One region of the Priestia sp. 40 genome, then DNA from elsewhere that is predicted to be linked to it. Evidence: predicted binding sites of a transcription regulator. Region 1 holds the regulator's gene; each other region holds the start of a gene.
What was found. The regulator LexA, encoded in region 1, represses DNA repair genes until DNA is damaged. The targets are predictions, from matches to a motif close to CGAACATATGTTCG.
Positions count from the first base shown of each region.

Region 2: a site for LexA is predicted at 4,748-4,761, ahead of recA (recombinase RecA). Genes of this name have one in related genera too.
Region 3: a site for LexA is predicted at 1,728-1,741, ahead of ACO1DI_RS27845 (YolD-like family protein). Genes of this name have one in related genera too.

Region 1 is NZ_JBMPZA010000005.1:760,584-766,719, forward strand. Features, by position in the region: gene tkt (transketolase) at 1-426, opposite strand, end outside; gene ACO1DI_RS05055 (DUF896 domain-containing protein) at 594-824, opposite strand; gene ACO1DI_RS05060 (YneB family resolvase-like protein) at 894-1,562, opposite strand; gene yneA (cell division suppressor protein YneA) at 1,616-1,945, opposite strand; gene lexA (transcriptional repressor LexA) at 2,092-2,709, shown strand; gene ACO1DI_RS05075 (hypothetical protein) at 2,921-4,366, shown strand; gene ACO1DI_RS05080 (hypothetical protein) at 4,451-4,573, opposite strand; gene ACO1DI_RS05085 (glycosyltransferase family 39 protein) at 4,877-6,136, shown strand, end outside.
Region 2 is NZ_JBMPZA010000014.1:77,113-83,248, reverse strand. Features, by position in the region: gene ACO1DI_RS14455 (class F sortase) at 1-289, opposite strand, end outside; gene ACO1DI_RS14450 (DUF4397 domain-containing protein) at 258-1,067, opposite strand; gene ACO1DI_RS14445 (TetR-like C-terminal domain-containing protein) at 1,443-1,850, opposite strand; partial or broken gene ACO1DI_RS14440 (hypothetical protein) at 2,320-2,748, opposite strand; gene recA (recombinase RecA) at 3,553-4,584, opposite strand; gene dhaK (dihydroxyacetone kinase subunit DhaK) at 5,193-6,136, opposite strand, start outside.
Region 3 is NZ_JBMPZA010000026.1:305,196-311,331, reverse strand. Features, by position in the region: gene ACO1DI_RS27855 (MDR family MFS transporter) at 1-1,210, shown strand, start outside; gene ACO1DI_RS27850 (hypothetical protein) at 1,245-1,397, opposite strand; gene ACO1DI_RS27845 (YolD-like family protein) at 1,423-1,605, opposite strand; gene ACO1DI_RS27840 (assimilatory sulfite reductase (NADPH) flavoprotein subunit) at 2,223-4,031, shown strand; gene cysI (assimilatory sulfite reductase (NADPH) hemoprotein subunit) at 4,054-5,775, shown strand; gene ACO1DI_RS27830 (hypothetical protein) at 5,824-6,090, opposite strand.

The DNA.
Region 1 (6,136 bases):
TTCTTTGTTGTATGTTTCAGCTAAATGACGTTCTGCCATTGCTTTACCAACAGCCATTGCAATACCTTGTCCTAGTGGGCCAGTAGTTGCATCAACACCTGCTGTATGACCGAACTCTGGATGACCTGGTGTTTTGCTTCCCCATTGACGGAAGTTTTTAAGGTCTTCAATTGATAAGTCATATCCAGCTAAATGAAGCAAGCTGTATAATAGTGCTGATCCGTGTCCTGCTGATAATACAAAGCGGTCACGGTTAAACCAGTTTGGATTCTTTGGATTGATGTTCATGAATTTTGTCCACAATGTATATGCCATTGGAGCAGCTCCCATCGGCATACCTGGGTGACCTGAATTTGCTTTTTCAATCGCATCGATTGATAAAGTACGAATTGTTGCAATCGAAAGATCTTCAATACGTTGTGTCATACTCTTCATTCCTTTCAAAACTATGTACATATGTTATCATACTAATGATTTGCTTATTTGTACAATACTTGAACCAAAAAATTTTCCACTTTTACAGTTTTTGTACGCCTTATTAAAAATATACAAAAAACTAGAGGGAACACTCCCTCTAGTTTTACTAGAACGTCTTAGTGAAGACGCTTCTTTTTACTCTCTTTTAACTTCTTAGGCGTAACATCTTTACCTTCTTCGTCCACAACTTTAATCGTATGAAGGTGATTTGTCATAGATTGTCGGAAAACTTTTAAATATTCCTGACGTAGCTCTTGCTGTTCTTTCGATTCAGATTCTGTCAGACCTTCAGCCTTTGCCTTTTTTGAAAGAGCATTAATACGAGCAAGTTTATCTTTTGATAGCATATAAAACCTATCTCCTTATAATCAATAATTAAAATTACCGAACCGTTCCGGCAACATGTAGTCATCTTACTAAATCTCTTTCGTTTTATCAAGAGATTGAGCACTCTCTTGATACTCTTGATAGCGACGATGTACCGTCGCTTTTGAAATATTATAACCAAAACCTTTTAGCGTAACTGAAATTTCAGCAAAGGTTAAGCCGTTATGACGAAGGCGGACAATTTCTTCAATCGGCGCTTCTTTTTTTTCTCTTCCCGAGTTAACTCCCTGGTTTTTTAAATTTTGCTGCGGACGATAACCGTTTTCTACGGCTCTTTTCATTCCTCTTTTAATTTTAGCATTATGTAATTTCCGCTGATGCTCTTCCACTAAACTAATAATATCTAACACCATTGAATCAGATTCTGAAAGCTGAAGCTGACCTTGATGACTAATCGTATAGATGGTAGCATTTTCTTTATGAAAAGCATGAAGCAGCGCAATTCGGGCATTTCCTCTGCCTAATCGTGTTTCGTCTTGAATGAGCAGCACGGATATTTTCTCTTCTTTCATTGTATGAAGAACATCCAAAATACCCTCTCTGTCTACATCATATCCGCTTGCTTTTTCCATCACGACTTTTTTCACCTCTAGATGATGAAGATCAGCAAGCTTTTTTAATTCTTCTTGCTGGCGCTGCAAAGATGTTTCTTGGGTTTTTTTATCCGTACTGACACGGCAATAAATAATGGCGTCCACTTTTATCACGACCTTTTCGGCTTCTAACAATATTCAGGAACGGCCGTTACACACTACTGTTCAATTGCCACTTGATTATGTAACTCTTTTTTTAAAACAGGAATATATAATTTATCTCCAGGAGATAAAGACTGGGCAGTATCTGAGTTTAAATCATTGACGTCTTCAACCCATTTGACAAATTCATTGGTGGTCAAATGATGGTGATTATGATACTTGTTGGACAAGTCCCAAAGCGTATCTCCTTTTGTAATCGTAACCGTTGAATATTTGTCTAAATCTACTTTATCCGCTCCTAAAACCAGCGTCAATACATATGTAAGTGCAGCGATAACTGCAAAAAAAATAGCGTAATGTTTCATAGAATGTAAGAATTGTTGCATATTATGATCCCCCTATCAGAATATATGTTCTTATTTTATTGAGAACATTTGTTTCTGTCAATGGAATTCTTCGAACTTATGTTTGTATATTGACACATCACGTGGTATAATTCACCTAAAGAATAGCTAAAATCGAGGTGAAAAATATGAAGCTATCAAAACGTCAACAAGACATACTAGATTTTATTAAGCACGAAGTAAAATTAAAAGGTTATCCGCCTTCTGTTCGTGAGATTGGGGAAGCAGTAGGATTAGCCTCTAGCTCCACTGTACACGGGCATTTAGCTCGTTTAGAAAGTAAAGGGTTAATTCGAAGAGATCCAACAAAACCAAGAGCAATCGAAGTTCTTCAACTAGATGAAGTAAACATTCCTAAAAGCAATGTCATTAATGTTCCTGTTATCGGTAAAGTAACAGCGGGTCTTCCTATAACAGCCGTTGAAAATGTGGAAGAATATTTCCCTCTTCCAGATAAATTCGTTTCTCCAGATGATCATGTATTCATGCTTGAAATTATGGGAGAAAGTATGATTGAAGCAGGTATTCTAGATGGCGATATGGTAATCGTACGTCAGCAGCAAACGGCTAATAATGGAGATATTGTGGTTGCTATGACCGAAGACAACGAAGCAACGGTAAAACGTTTCTTTAAAGAAGAAAATTTCGTTCGTTTACAGCCTGAAAATTCAACGATGGCGCCTATTATTCTTCGCCACGTAACGATTTTGGGAAAAGTAACTGGTGTATATCGCACGATTCACTAATCAGACACTGTATGTAAAACCAACTAATCATGATGTTAGTTGGTTTTTTTACGTTTGTTTTCTAAAAAAATTGGCATATTATAAATGATACGTTGAATCATTGCAGGCAGGTAGAACAGTTTTTATAAAGCTTGTTTTACCTTTTACTTTCTATCTGCATTTCCTCGAATCTTACAAGGAAATACCATCGACTATAAGAAGGATGTAGTTTATGACTAATACACCTAGGAAAACAGAACCATTTCAAACCATTGTACCTACCAAAGCAATGAACATGTTTCTTTTTCCTTTTTCCTTTGATCGAAAAAATAAAGAGCAGCTTGTTCATGCACTGAAAGCAAATTTGTTCGAGTTTTTTTCCATTCAAAACAAAGATTTAGAAAAAGAATACTACGGAGAACAATATTACGTATCTCATGATAGCCTGGATCAATATTTTCTTCCTTACATTGAATGCATTCTATTCCCTGATTCGTGCGAAAAAGAAGGGTTGCTTCGATTTTCAAAAAAAATAGACCATACCATTACGTTACATACTTCTTCCACCACCGTGTCTAGCAACGTGCTGTCTGTGGATGTTTTTTTATGTCCTTTTGAAATTGGCGTCATGACCATTCGCACTGAAATGAGCCATAACCATTACACCTATGATGACATTTTAGAATTCATGAATCATTTTCGTGTATTAGAACCGAAGCTTGCTGAAGAGCATGGATCCACCATTACCTATGAACATCATCGCTATAGCAAAGTACAAGATTATATTTTTTCACAGCTTGCGCCATTTTTGAACGAACACATCAAGAAAGAAGCCACGCGTGAACAGCACGTTGGGAGCCTTCCTTATTTTATCGATGAACGGATGTTTGTGTTAAGTTATGTAACGGTAAATCAAGAGCAAGAAATTAATTCCACAACTTTATTTCGTACTGGGCAGCTAAATAGCTATACGCCTGACGGGAAAGCGTTTATTTCTGCACACAATCATGAGTATATTAAAACGTATAATACTAAACACGTGTATGAAAGGTGGGCTCCTGAAACTTATTACGTCATCACAGACCATGTGTTTTCATGTATTTCTAAATCGACAGACTCTAAAACGGATCAGCTTTTGATGAATCATCTATTTGGCCAGCATTACTATAATTTATTTTTACATTTTTTCTATAAAATCGTGTTGCTAAAACTATCTTATGAGTATTCTCAGCTCACGTTTCATAAAAATTCAGAGGGCATTGAGCGACTAATCCGCTCTATTACCGTGTTTTCAGGCAAATATTTATTTTTAGAAATTAGCTCTCGCACAGAAGGTCAAGAGTTTTCTGAGCTCTTTAAAAAAATTTTCCACATCAATTCTCTTTATCAAGAAGTCAAAGAAACCCTTGGTACTTTGTATCAAAATCAAGAGAAAATCGCGGCCAAGCGTCACAATTACTTATTATTAATTTTAACGATTTATACCGTTCTTTCCGGTATTTACGGAATGAATTTAGTTATTAGCAAGCTACAGGGAAACATCAATTGGGATAGTATGAAGCAGTTTTCTATCTTTGAATATATCGCTTTAATAGTAGCTCTATCAGGAATATTAATCAGCATTAGCCTAGGAGTGAGCTCACTATGGAACTTATTAAAAGATCGATTTAAAACATAAAAGAAGTTGAGACATAACTAAATGAATTCAACCTAAATACGAACAAGCGAAATACATGAGCTGAACCGCTTATGACGCCGCAGTTCATTTCCATGCAAGACTTCTCTTTCCGCGGGCAGCCGATGAGCCTCCTCGTTGCTTGTGCTCCTGCGGAGTTTCATCCCTTCCGCTTTCTCCGCAGGAGTCTTCGCCTTGCCCTCCAATCAACTGCTGGAAGGAACTAAACAAATGAAACCTACGTTCACCATAAAAAACGAACCACTAATCAAACATGGTGATCAATGGTTCGTTTTTCACTTCGATTAAAATCCTTTTTTCCCAACCTCTTTTATCTATTACTAAATCAATGCCTACTTCGCTGAACCTTTTATCAAACGTTGTGCCGCTGTTGTAATTTCAGAACAATCTAATATTATACTCTACAAGAAAAATATATACAAAATAATAAAATATGGTATCATAGGGTAGGAATTTTGTACCTTATCTATGAAATAATTTGCAGGAGGTAATATGCTTAACTCATTTTTATCCAAAAGCCTGATTCTTTTATGTGTCATGATTCTTACATGGTCTCTATGGGGCAGTTATAGTGCGATGACAAATTCATTGGAATTAAAAGGTTTGGCTTTAAGTAATTCATTTATTATTGAAGGAATATTTATCACTTTCCTTGTCATTTTTCTAATAGCTATTGCAAGTAGATACATGAACAAAACTGTTTTTTTTATTTCACTGATTGTTTTGACCTTAGGTATTCGACTAGCATGGATGCTTTCTGTTCAAACGCCTGTAAAATCTGACTTTCTTGTCATGTTAGATGCCGCGCGTAATATCGCAAAAGGAAATTATGAATTTAACCAAAGCGTTTATTTCACTACATGGGTATATCAGCTAGGCTTTTCATTCTATGAATCTGTTATTATTCGCTGTTTTGGAGATAACATTTTTATATTAAAATTGTTAAATATTTTTTATTCCACTGGAACCGTTATTTTTATTTATTTAATTGGCGCGAAAGTATTTAACGAACTTGCTGGGAGAATGGCAGCTTTTCTATATGCGTTCTACATTCCGAACATTCTCTATAGCTCAGTGTTAACTAACCAGCATTTGGCTACTTTTTTATTTTATGCAGCTTTTTACCTTATTATAAAAAGATTTGCTCATAACAAGTTTAGCTGGCTTTATATTGGCCTTCTATTGTCGTTAGGAAATTTAATGCGCCCTCTAGGACCCATTATTATCGTTGCTGTTCTCATTTATTTCATCTTGCAAATTCTTCAACCTTACATTAAAACGAAGGATGCTGCTGAGTTAAAAACTCGCCGAAAACAAATAGGAAAAAACCTCGTAGGCATACTGGCTACTTTTTTTATTGCAAATGCGCTGATCAACTATTCTTTTGTAGCTAGCGGTATTTCTAAATATCCTTTAAGTAACAGAGATCCTTTATGGAAATTCGTCATTGGCTTTAATTACGAAACAAGCGGTTCTTATTCTTCAGAGGATGCTAGTCGTTTTATGGGTATGCCCATTGGAGAAAAACGAGCTGAAGCAGAAAAAGAAGTAATTAAAGAGCGGGTAGCAGATAAAGCGCAACTTTTAGATCTCTTTCACATTAAATTCCTAAATATGTGGGGAGGAACGGATGCATCTACATTTTGGAGCATTTCATTAACTCCTCAAGAAGATGTACCTTTTAATAAAGAAAAATTAATTAGTGCTGCTCAAAGTTATGAAAGAATTATTTATGTTTCAACTACTATTCTT
Region 2 (6,136 bases), on a different contig from region 1:
AGGGGAGTTCCATTGTACCTTTAGAAATAAGGCCTACGGATTCAACATCAGCACGTATGCCTAGAGACGGGATGCTGATTCGGCTCGGTTCAATTCCTTTTGTTTCACCGTGCTTATAGGGTTTTGGCTTTACAGCTGCCGTCCCCGATGAATCCGAGACCGCAGAAACATTTTCTATCCGAGTGTCTTTCACTTTAGATGCCGAATCTTCACCAGATTGGGAACACCCTGCTAATAGCAGCAACAGGGCAGCCGTTTTAATGACTGCTTGCTTTTTTCTTAATTCCATATACCACCAGAGCACCTAATCCCAGGATTGATACTGCTGCTATTGGTAGGTAGCTGTTTGTTTGATCTTCAGATGTTCCGCCCATTCCTGTTTTTGGCATTTCAGAAGGCATCATTGCCGGATCAGCAAGAACAAGTGCTTCAAGAGCAGGTTCTCCACCTGCAAGCCCCACTGCAATTACAGTGTAAGACATATTGGCTTTTAATTCTGTATCCGAAAGGTCAAGAACAACATCTTTTGTTCCAGCACCTCTTACTTCAAGATCGTAGGATCCAGGATCTACTTCTGAATATTCCGTTACACCTTTAAATTCTGCTCCAGGAAATAGGACATCTCCTCCTTTAACTGCTACATCAACTGCAGGTGCATCAGGTGAAAAGTGTGCAACGCGCACTTTTGATTTTCCTTCTGTTACATTTAGATCATCGTTCAGAACTTTAAGTTCAAGAGAGTCAAGTTTGTTGATGGCTGCTACCGTATAGGCCTTGCCGGCTTCAACTGTTAAATCAGACGAGATGACCGGTTTGCCGTCAGCAACTGTTCCCGCTGCAAAAATTTCAACCTTGTGCTCTCCTGCAGGAAGCATCATGTAGTCTGTGGCAGCTTTAAATTCAGCACCTTCAACAATTGTTTTACCGTCAACTACAACATCAACCGCCGGAGCATCTGGAGAAGCATGAACGATTCTGACCATTGCATCATTGCCAGCCGCAGAAACACCAGCCCCAAATGCCAATAATAAAACCATTGCCGCCATTACTGAAAAGATTTTTTTCATTTTCCCACTCCTCTTCCTTTTTTTTGGGACGTTTGCCCTCAACTAAATATAAACAAAACTAATACAAAATGTATACAATTTAGATGCTGTGAATATGCTGAAGAAGTTTTCAGGTGTTTGAGAGAAGCGAAGATGTTTATCTTGCTAATAGGTCTTCACACATTTGAACGCTCTTGTTTAAGCTGAAAATTATAGCTTTTAGCGTTAACTCAGTAGAGATTAGCTGTAAATATGTAAAAAACCAAAAAGTTGATAATAAATAATTAACAATTTAAATTGATTTGTTGAATCATATTTCTAAACTCTTTTTTTCTCAATACATGTAAATGAGAAGACTTACATGTATTAAGAGAACTGCTTAAGATGCCAAAAGCATTAGAGGTTTTCCCCTTTGTTTCCAATATACTCAATCGAGTATATATGTGTTTTCGCTAGATCAATGACTTCGTGAATAAATTCGTCCGTGTTTTCTCTAAAGCCATTTCGAATCCAATTTTGAAGAAGACCATAAAATCCATAGGCTGTATAGCGTTTAAAGTACTCCATATTAACTGCTGTATTATTGATGGTTTCAAAAATAAACTGTTCCTTGTAGATCTTTAATATCATTTGAGGAAACTGTATATGTAACCCTGGTAAGGTGTCATCGTAGTTAATAAGTTCAAAAAAATTTCGGTTTTTATAGATGTAGAAAACGATGTTCAGATACGGTGCATTTAGCTTAAATGTAGTTACTATTTTAGTTAGACCATTTTTCTTCACTATCGATCCATTTATCCTCATTTAAATCAAAAGATTCTATATCATCATGAAAATTAAGATAAACAGGCAGATTAATGTCATTGTCACTGGCTTTATTCCAACAAGAAATAAACCAGTCTGTAATTAATTCTTTCTCAGCAGCGGATATTTCTTCTTCGTTTGCTTCGTAGAACTCCCAAAACTCATCTGAACGTTCATCAGCTAAATTATAATATTCCATCTCTTCGAGCAGCTCATGACTTCCTGAAAAAACGGTATGGTCGTTCCCTTCATAGAAAACTTCATTTGCTTCGTCATCCATAGAAAACATCCTAATTGATAAATCAAATGGCTGAATAAAGGCCTCAATTTCTAATAAGTCAATGCCTTCGTAATAATGAAACGTGTGTACTTCTTTAATACTATCGATTAGTTTATCTTCGTTTTTGTAAAGTCGTTCTTTTAATGAACTAATATAAGACTCAACTGTAAATAATTTATCGCTTTTACTATCTTGTTTTACATGCTTCCAGGCAACAAAACGGTTATCTACCTTTGCTTTAATGGTTTTATAGTTATCCCACGTATCTTCTACCTCATAAAGGGATTCTACATAAGGAAATATGTGTTCATAATCATTTAAATAGGTTCCTTTATCAAAATCAAAGTAGCTTTCTGTAAAAGCTCTTCCCTCTGCATTCAACATATCGCTTGCAAAAACGCCATCCAATTCCATGTAGACTTCAGTTCCGGTCATGTTTTTTTGTTTGAATTCTAGAATCTCCTGTTCGGATGCTTTTTCAAACTCTTCACTATATAAGTTTTTTTCGATGATCCACCCAAGATACATTCCAGTATGAACGAACGCCTGCTTTTCACTCAAGTCATTTGGGAAATCCCCTTCATAATGCCATTTAGCTTTATCATAAACGGTTGTCATAGACTCTTCCTCTTTTTTCTCCGTATCTTCTATTAATAAAGTTTCTTCATGTTCACGACTACTTTTCTTGTTTAACGGGTCTTCACAACCTTGTAGTAACAAAATAATAAATACAACAAACGGAATATACTTTAATTTATACAAAATTCCCTCCATGAATTACATCAAAAGTAAACAATATACTGCATTATATAATGTAGAGGTTAAAAAATATATATTTTACCAAATGAAAATAGGATTATAGTAGAAAATGTAGTTGAGGTAAGGATGATTATCAGTAATAATTGTATTGAAACTTAATATCTATACATTGTCCTGCTATCAATTTTTCCTAAGCTCTCTATTGAGGAGAACTGGTGTCTATCCCTTTAATTCTTACTGGTTCAATAAGGTCTTCCTGACAATTCTTCATGGGGTTAGATATATCCACCCAAGATACTTCATTGTTTGTTTCTTTTGAGCTAACCTCTAATAAATAATCTAACTATCTCAACAGTATAAAAAGTAAATTTAAAAAGCTACCTCAGCAAGCAAGGTAGCTTTTTAGTAGGATTCACAATTATCTTTTAAAGGACTGGCCTATCCATAAAAGGTATCTGATTAAGGGGTCTTTAATTCTTAATAATTGTCTAGGAAGTGGAATAATTTCCGCTTTAATATGTGTAGTAAATATAGTTATTGATAAAAGAATAAGTTCTCTCTTAGTTTCTATATTATTTTGTCATTTAGGTTATTTTTAACTTTTTATGCTTCCAATGGAATGAATAGACTTGAAGCTGCCGGGAAAGGCATTTTAAGCTTTTATTAGCTTTCGTTTTCACTATCGTTATCAATATCATTATCGTTGTCATTATTACCATATTTAAAATCAATAATGTTTTTTCTAATTTCTTCTCTGATTTCAGGGTTTTCTTTTAAGAAAATCTTAGCGTTTTCTCTTCCCTGTCCTAAACGTTCCCCATTATACGAAAACCAAGATCCAGACTTTTGAACAATATCTACTTCAGAACCAATATCTAAGATTTCTCCTTCTCTTGAGATACCTTCTCCATACATAATATCTACTTCAGCAATGCGGAAAGGAGGTGCCATCTTGTTTTTGACTACTTTAATTCTTGTTTTGTTACCAACTATGTCATTTCCTAGTTTAAGTTGTTCAGCGCGGCGAACTTCAAGACGAACGGAAGAATAAAATTTTAGTGCTCTTCCACCTGGCGTTGTTTCCGGATTTCCAAACATAACGCCTACCTTCTCCCTGATTTGGTTGATGAAGATAGCAATGGTTTTAGACTTATTAATTGCTCCAGATAGTTTACGAAGAGCTTGAGACATCAAACGAGCTTGTAGACCTACGTGAGAATCTCCCATTTCTCCTTCAATTTCTTTTTGCGGAACTAATGCTGCTACTGAGTCAACAACAATAATATCAACAGCGCCACTTCTAACTAATGCTTCAGCAATTTCAAGTGCTTGTTCACCAGTATCTGGTTGAGACAACAGTAACTCATCAATATCTACACCTAGTTTTCTTGCGTAAACTGGATCAAGTGCGTGTTCAGCATCAATAAAGGCAGCTCGACCTCCATTTTTTTGTACTTCTGCAATTGCATGCAAGGAAACGGTTGTTTTACCTGAGCTTTCGGGTCCGTACACTTCCATGATTCTTCCTTTGGGGTAACCATTAATTCCAAGAGCTATATCTAAAGCTAATGAGCCTGAGCTAGATGCCTCAACTTTTGCATGTGTGCCTTCTCCCATTTTAATAATTGATCCTGTACCGAATTGTTTTTCAATTTGTTTTAGAGCCATATCTAGTGCTGCTTGTTTATCATTCATAATTTAAAACCTCCGATTGTTATTACGTTTACAGTAAACGACAATGTATGTGGATAAATAATAAGAGTTGGCTCAAATTTTTTTGCTCCGTGCGAGAAAATTTTGTGTTTAACTGTCTTGGTTTATTCTGTTGTTCCTTTATTTATCTCTAAACCCTTAATATCGAACAAATGTTCCTGTTGTTTAATCATACAATAACCGCATCTAGTTGTAAAGGAGAAAGTTTTCTACAAACTAGCTAAAGAAATATCTTATAGTTGTAAAAAGTAAGTTTATACTTTCAATATTTATAGTTATTGAAACTAATGTATAAAATAACCCTTATTATAGGAACAAAAAATAATTCATTCTCTTATATACATTATTCTGGAAGACATGCGAAAAACGAGCCCTTGATTATCAAGAACTCGTTCACTTTTTGTTTTTCTTTTTTTATCCTTGAAATACTATTGGTTATTGTATATTTTTACAAAATATAACTTAAACTAGGTTATAAAAGCTTGTTATTAGTGCCCCATAAAAAATCCCGACCAAATATAGTGTAGTGTAACCTTCACTCTCAAGGAGTAATTTCTTTATACTATATTTAGAGGAGATAATACCAAATTTCACTTACTTTCTCGCATTACTTGAGCTACTTCAGTAAAAATTACGCCTAAGCCATGTGCACCTGCGTCCGGATAACCAAGACTTCTTTCTCCAACCGTACCAGCACGCCCCATACGTGCGACAATTTGTTCGGTTGATTTTGCTCCTTCAACAGCAGCTTCTGCTGCTTTGACAAGAGCATGTTTCAAGCTTTCATCTTCAGCAGCACTTGATGTTAACGTATCTGCATAAGGTACTAAAGCATCGATTAAAGTTTTATCTCCTACAACAGCTCCACGTCCAAAAGAACGTTCTCCTGTTGCTTGAATGCCTTTTACAGACGCTTGGATCATTTCAGCAAATTCTGTTAAAGTCAGTTCGGTTTTAGATTCGGTGTTCTTTCCAGCCGCACGAAATGCTGATCCCCAAATAGGCCCTGATGCTCCGCCACAATGCTCCATGATAACGATAGAACAAGCCTCTAAGAAGTTGCCAATATCATTTGATTTATTTTCTAAAATTTCGTGCCATTCAGCTTTCAACTGCTTGAACCCTTTAGCAACACTCATACCAAAGTCTCCGTCACCAGCATGGGAATCTAGTTCACAGAATGGTACTTCATTTCTAATAATACATTCACTCATTTGGTCAACCATAAAAATAATATTATTCAACGTCAGTCGATTTTCCGTTACTACGGAATATTCTTTGTTGGTTTGCACCTCATAAGACACTTTCGGTGCCTCCACCGTACCAATAATTTCATCATAAGTAACAGCTGGTACTTCACCTTTGATTTTTAGCGCAGGAGTATCGCATTCTTCAGATAGGAGACTTTTTAAGTTCTCATCTAATTTCATAATTGAAATAGAAGCACCGGCCATATCGATGGCTGTCATGTAGTTTCCGACAAATGTTCTTGCAATCGTTACGTTTCTACGTGACAATTCACGAATGACAGAAT
Region 3 (6,136 bases), on a different contig from region 1:
AAAGTTTCAAGGAGTATTTGGAGGAATTTATGGTCTTGCTTCTGTCATCGGTCCACAAATTGGCGGATGGATTGTTGATTCACTGAACTGGAAATGGGTATTTTACATCAACTTGCCGGTAGGGATACTCGCTACCGTTTTTATTGCACTGGGACTTCAAGGAAAGAAACATACGGGACCTGTAAAATTCGATGTAGCCGGTATGTTCACAATGGTTATCGGAGTAGTGAGCTTGCTTCTGGCCCTGAGCTTTGGAGGGAAAGACTACGACTGGAACTCTTGGCAAATTGTTAGTCTATTTACACTTGCTGTTGTTGGGATCATCAGCTTTATTATTGTGGAAACGAAAGCGAAAGAGCCGATTCTTCCGATGTATTTATTTAAGAACCGAACGTTTACGCTTTTAAATATCATTGGCTTTTTTATGAGCATTGGCATGTTCGGAGCCATTACGTTTGTTCCGTTCTTTATGCAAGGAATCGTTGGAGTCAGCGCCTCGGAATCAGGTACGATTATGACACCGATGATGATTTCAATGATTGTAACAAGTATTATTGGAGGACAGCTCGTCTATAAAGTCGGAATTAAGCCTCAAATTGTAACGGGTATGCTCATTATGGCAGGAGGGTTCTTCTTGTTAACAACATTAGACCTTCATACTAGCAAGCTTGTTGCCACTTCTTATATGGCCATAATCGGCTTAGGAATGGGTCTTGTGATGCCAATTTTAACACTTGCTCTTCAAGAAAGCTTTTCAAAAGAAGAGCTCGGTGTGGTTACATCATCAAGTCAATTTTTCCGTTCAATTGGAGGAACGTTCGGTATTACGATTTTAGGAGCAGTAATGAATGCAAAATCAGGTACGCTTCTTACTGACAAACTCGTTCCATATTTAAACACATTGCCTGCTCAAGCAAGTGCTTTTGCGGACGGGTTTAAAAAAGCGATTGATACGAATCCTGAAAGTGTGCTGCAGATGCTGTTTAGCCCTGAGGCGCTAAAGAGTATTCCAGCTGCGCTTTCAGACAGCATTGTGCCAATTTTGAAGACCTCGCTAATGAGCGCATTGCACAGCGTCTTTTTCATGGGCTTAGCTTTTATTATTTTAGGAGCGGTATGTACATTGTTCTTAAGGCAGATCAAGCTTTCAAATAAAAAAGCCGAAGAAAAACCAGAAGAAGGCATTGTTGAAGTAGAGCCATCACATTAAAAAAAGCGCACAAATTTGTGCGCTTTTTTCTATATCAACTAGTTGTTTCATTAGGCTTACGAAGAAAAGGGGATTGTTTAGACGTGTCATACGAAATTTGATCAAGCAAATACGTTAAATATAAGTTCAGTTCAAACCTATCTTCCGACACAAAATCTGTAAGCGCTTGCTTATTATCTTTCCACATAGTAATTCCTCCTTAATTTTACATACTAATGAATAGATTTAATATCAGAAAGCAAAAGGGAAACAACGGCTTCATTTTCGTCTTTTACGGATAGAATTTGCTGATGGAGATTTAAGTTGTGCACGCGGCCTTTGCACGTTTGCAACGTTCCATCTTTATAGTAAGAAACAGTTATCGTCCCACTTTTCGTTAATTCTCGTAAAAACATTCAAGAAGCCTCCTTAAAAAGATTACCTGATTTAAAAGCCAGTCCTTTCATTTGAGATGAGCAAAAGGGAATTGTATGTACTGCAAGCTTCCCTTTATATTCTTCAATGTGTATGAATCAATCGAATAAAAGGTTGCTAGCTCACCTATAAACTGTCCTAAATTTCAGAATATACTGTCTTTTACATATAGTGTTTTTTAAAAGGATTAATGTTACATTTATTATGTAACATTCTGATGAGAAAGAAAACCGTTTCTACAAAACTTCTCTAAAAATTACAAAATATTCATATTCGTGTGAAGGATGTAGAATGAACAAATATGGAAGGAACTTCGTTTATAAAAAACGTAAATACAGATTCAATTATTAATTATCTTAATACTAGTTATCAATTATATGTATTTTACTAATTTATTCTTCTTCGATAAAATGCAGGTAGACGAATTTGATAAGAATTTTCTAATGATTTATATAATTAAATTTGATATAATCTATAGGAATAATAATGTATGAAGGGAAACATCATTGATTAATTAGACACAGGTATTAAATGTTGTTGAAGATGATTCGTAAAAGCATACATATTTAAATTATATATTTTGGTGAGGTGGACAGTGTTGCAACTTAAGGTAGTAAACAGCCCTTTTAATCAAGAACAAGCAGATTTGCTTAATCGCCTTCTGCCGACATTAACAGAAGCACAAAAAATGTGGTTGAGCGGTTATTTAACAGCAGCTCAATCTACGTCTGCCGAAGGAACGCCAGACGTTTCTGCAGCAGCGCCTGCTCAAGCGGAGCAGACGATTTCAAAAGACGTAACGATTCTTTACGGATCACAAACAGGAAATGCTCAAGGACTTGCTGAAAATACAGGCAAAACGCTTGAAGCAAAAGGTTTTAATGTAACTGTATCTTCTATGAATGATTTCAAACCAAATAATTTGAAGAAACTTGAAAATTTATTGATTGTCGTAAGTACACATGGAGAAGGAGAGCCGCCTGATAATGCGCTATCTTTCCATGAATTTCTTCACGGCCGTCGAGCGCCAAAGCTTGAGAATTTCCGTTTTTCTGTCTTGTCGCTTGGAGACAGCTCATACGAATTTTTCTGTCAAACAGGAAAAGAATTTGATGTGCGCTTAGCAGAACTTGGCGGTGAAAGACTGTATCCGCGCGTTGACTGTGATTTAGATTTTGAAGAGCCCGCAAATAAATGGCTTAAAGGTGTTATTGACGGATTGAGCGAAGCGAAAGGACACAGCGCTTCAGCAGCTGTTCCAGCGGAAGCTCCTGCAGGAACTTCACCATATTCAAGAACAAATCCTTTTAAAGCAGAAGTGCTTGAGAACTTAAACTTAAATGGCCGCGGATCAAATAAAGAAACGCGACACTTAGAACTATCTTTAGAAGGTTCAGGTTTGACATTTGAACCAGGAGACAGTTTAGGTATTTATCCTGAAAATGACCCGGAGCTTGTTGATCTTCTTCTTAACGAATTCAAGTGGGATGCAAGTGAAAGTGTAACGGTTAATAAAGAAGGAGAAACGCGTCCTCTTAGAGAAGCGCTAATCTCTAATTTTGAAATTACCGTGTTAACAAAACCGCTTTTAAAGCAAGCAGCTGAGCTCACTGGAAACGATAAGTTAAAAGCGCTTGTAGAAAATCGCGAGGAATTAAAAGCATACACACAAGGCCGTGATGTGATTGACTTAGTTCGTGACTTCGGCCCATGGAACGTATCGGCACAAGAGTTTGTAGCCATTTTACGTAAAATGCCAGCGCGCCTTTACTCGATTGCAAGCAGCTTATCAGCAAACCCTGATGAAGTTCATCTAACAATCGGAGCGGTACGCTACGAAGCGCACGGACGCGAGCGTAAAGGTGTTTGTTCAGTCCTATGTTCAGAACGCTTGCAGCCAGGCGATACGATTCCTGTATACCTTCAAAGCAATAAAAACTTTAAGCTTCCTCAAGATCAAGAAACTCCTATTATTATGGTAGGACCTGGTACAGGTGTGGCTCCGTTCCGCTCATTTATGCAAGAGCGTGAAGAAACAGGAGCAAAAGGCAAGTCATGGATGTTCTTTGGTGATCAGCACTTCGTAACAGACTTCCTTTACCAAACAGAATGGCAAAAGTGGTTAAAAGATGGCGTACTGACAAAAATGGACGTGGCGTTTTCACGCGATACTGAAGAAAAAGTATACGTACAAAACCGTATGCTCGAACATAGTAAAGAGTTATTCCAATGGTTAGAAGAAGGCGCATCTTTTTATGTGTGCGGAGATAAGACAAATATGGCACGCGACGTGCACAACACGCTAGTTGAAATTGTTGAAACAGAAGGCAAGATGAGCCGTGAACAAGCGGAAGGTTACCTTGCGGAAATGAAGAAACAAAAACGTTATCAGCGTGATGTATACTGAGGATTGAAAGGAGATTTTCAACATGGTAAACAAAACTTTAAAAGCGCCCGAAGGTCCTCCAAGTGACGTTGAGCGCATAAAAGAAGAAAGTAATTATTTACGCGGTACATTAGGAGAAACAATGCTAGACCGCATCAGCTCAGGTATTTCCGAAGACGATAATCGTTTGATGAAGTTCCACGGAAGCTACTTACAAGATGATCGAGATCTTCGTAATGAACGTCAAAAACAAAAGCTAGAGCCAGCTTACCAATTCATGCTTCGCGTTCGTACGCCAGGCGGTGTTTCCACACCAGAACAGTGGCTAGTGATGGATGATTTAGCGCAAAAATACGGAAATGGAACGTTAAAGCTGACAACTCGTCAGGCATTCCAAATGCACGGGATTTTAAAGTGGAACATGAAGAAAACGATTCAAGAAATTCATGCATCTTTATTGGACACAATTGCAGCTTGCGGAGATGTAAACCGTAACGTAATGTGCAATCCGAATCCATATCAGTCAGAAGTACACGCTGAAGTATTCGAATGGTCAAAAAAATTAAGTGATTACTTATTGCCTCGTACAAGAGCGTACCACGAACTATGGCTAGATGAAGAGAGAGTGATCAGCACACCGGAAGTGGAAGAAGAAGTGGAACCAATGTATGGTCCGCTCTATTTGCCAAGAAAGTTCAAAATTGGCGTAGCTGTTCCACCGTCTAACGATATTGACGTGTATTCACAAGACCTTGGCTTCATTGCCATTTTAGAAGACGAGAAACTTGTTGGATTTAACGTAGCAATCGGCGGCGGTATGGGTATGACGCACGGAGATAAAGCAACGTACCCTCAGCTTGCAAAAGTGATTGGGTTCTGTAGACCTGATCAAATTCTAGAAGTAGCGGAAAAAGTCATTACGATTCAACGTGATTACGGAAACCGCTCTGTGCGTAAAAACGCGCGTTTTAAATACACGGTTGATCGTCTTGGATTAGAAACGGTAAAAGAAGAGCTTGCAAACCGTCTGGGCTGGAGCTTAGACGAAGCAAAATCTTATCACTTTGATCATAACGGAGACCGCTACGGCTGGGAAAAAGGTGTAAAAGGAAAATGGCACTTTACTCTTTTTGTTCAAGGTGGACGTATTGCTGACTTTGAAGACTATAAGCTTATGACGGGTCTTCGTGAAATTGCAAAAGTTCATAGCGGTGATTTCCGTTTAACGGCCAATCAAAATTTAATTATCGCGAACGTATCAACTCAAAAGAAAAAGCAAATTAGTGACTTGATTGAACAATACGGATTAACTGACGGCAAGCATTATTCGGCTCTTCGCCGCAGCTCATTAGCTTGCGTATCGCTTCCAACTTGCGGGCTTGCGATGGCAGAAGCTGAGCGTTATCTTCCAGTTCTTCTTGAGAAAATTGAAGCAATTGTAGATGAAAACGGTCTTCGTGATAAAGAAATCACGATTCGTATGACGGGCTGTCCTAACGGCTGTGCACGTCCTGCTTTAGGTGAAATTGCTTTTATTGGTAAAGCACCGGGTAAATACAATATGTATCTTGGAGCAGCATTTGATGGCAGCCGCTTAAGCAAAATGTATCGTGAAAATATCAGTGAAGAAGAAATTTTAAATGAACTGCGCGTCTTGCTTCCTCGCTATGCAAAAGAAAGAGAAGAAGGCGAGCACTTTGGTGACTTTGTCATCCGCGCCGGAGTAATCGAAGCTGTAACAGACGGTACAAATTTCCACGCATAATACGTATGAAGGGACTTTTCTAACTTACAGAAAAGTCCCTTTTTTATTTTAGTACTCTCTAACAAATACAGCTACTCCAAATACCCCTAATCTTTCCGCGGTAATTTGTTCAAAGCCGTTATCAAGTAAACAATGTGCTGCAGTACGATAGCGCTGATCTGGAGCTAATAAGCGTCCACAAGGATTTGCGCTGCCAATCACTGTTGCTTCTACGATAGTACGAGGAGCTTGTCTATCCAAAGGATTTCGCTCCCAAAGAATTGTTACCACATCCGGAGGACGGGGAATAGATACATTGCCTGTGTGTTCATGCATAGCCATCACCTCCTTACCCTATAGTAAATGCAAAAAATGACAGACT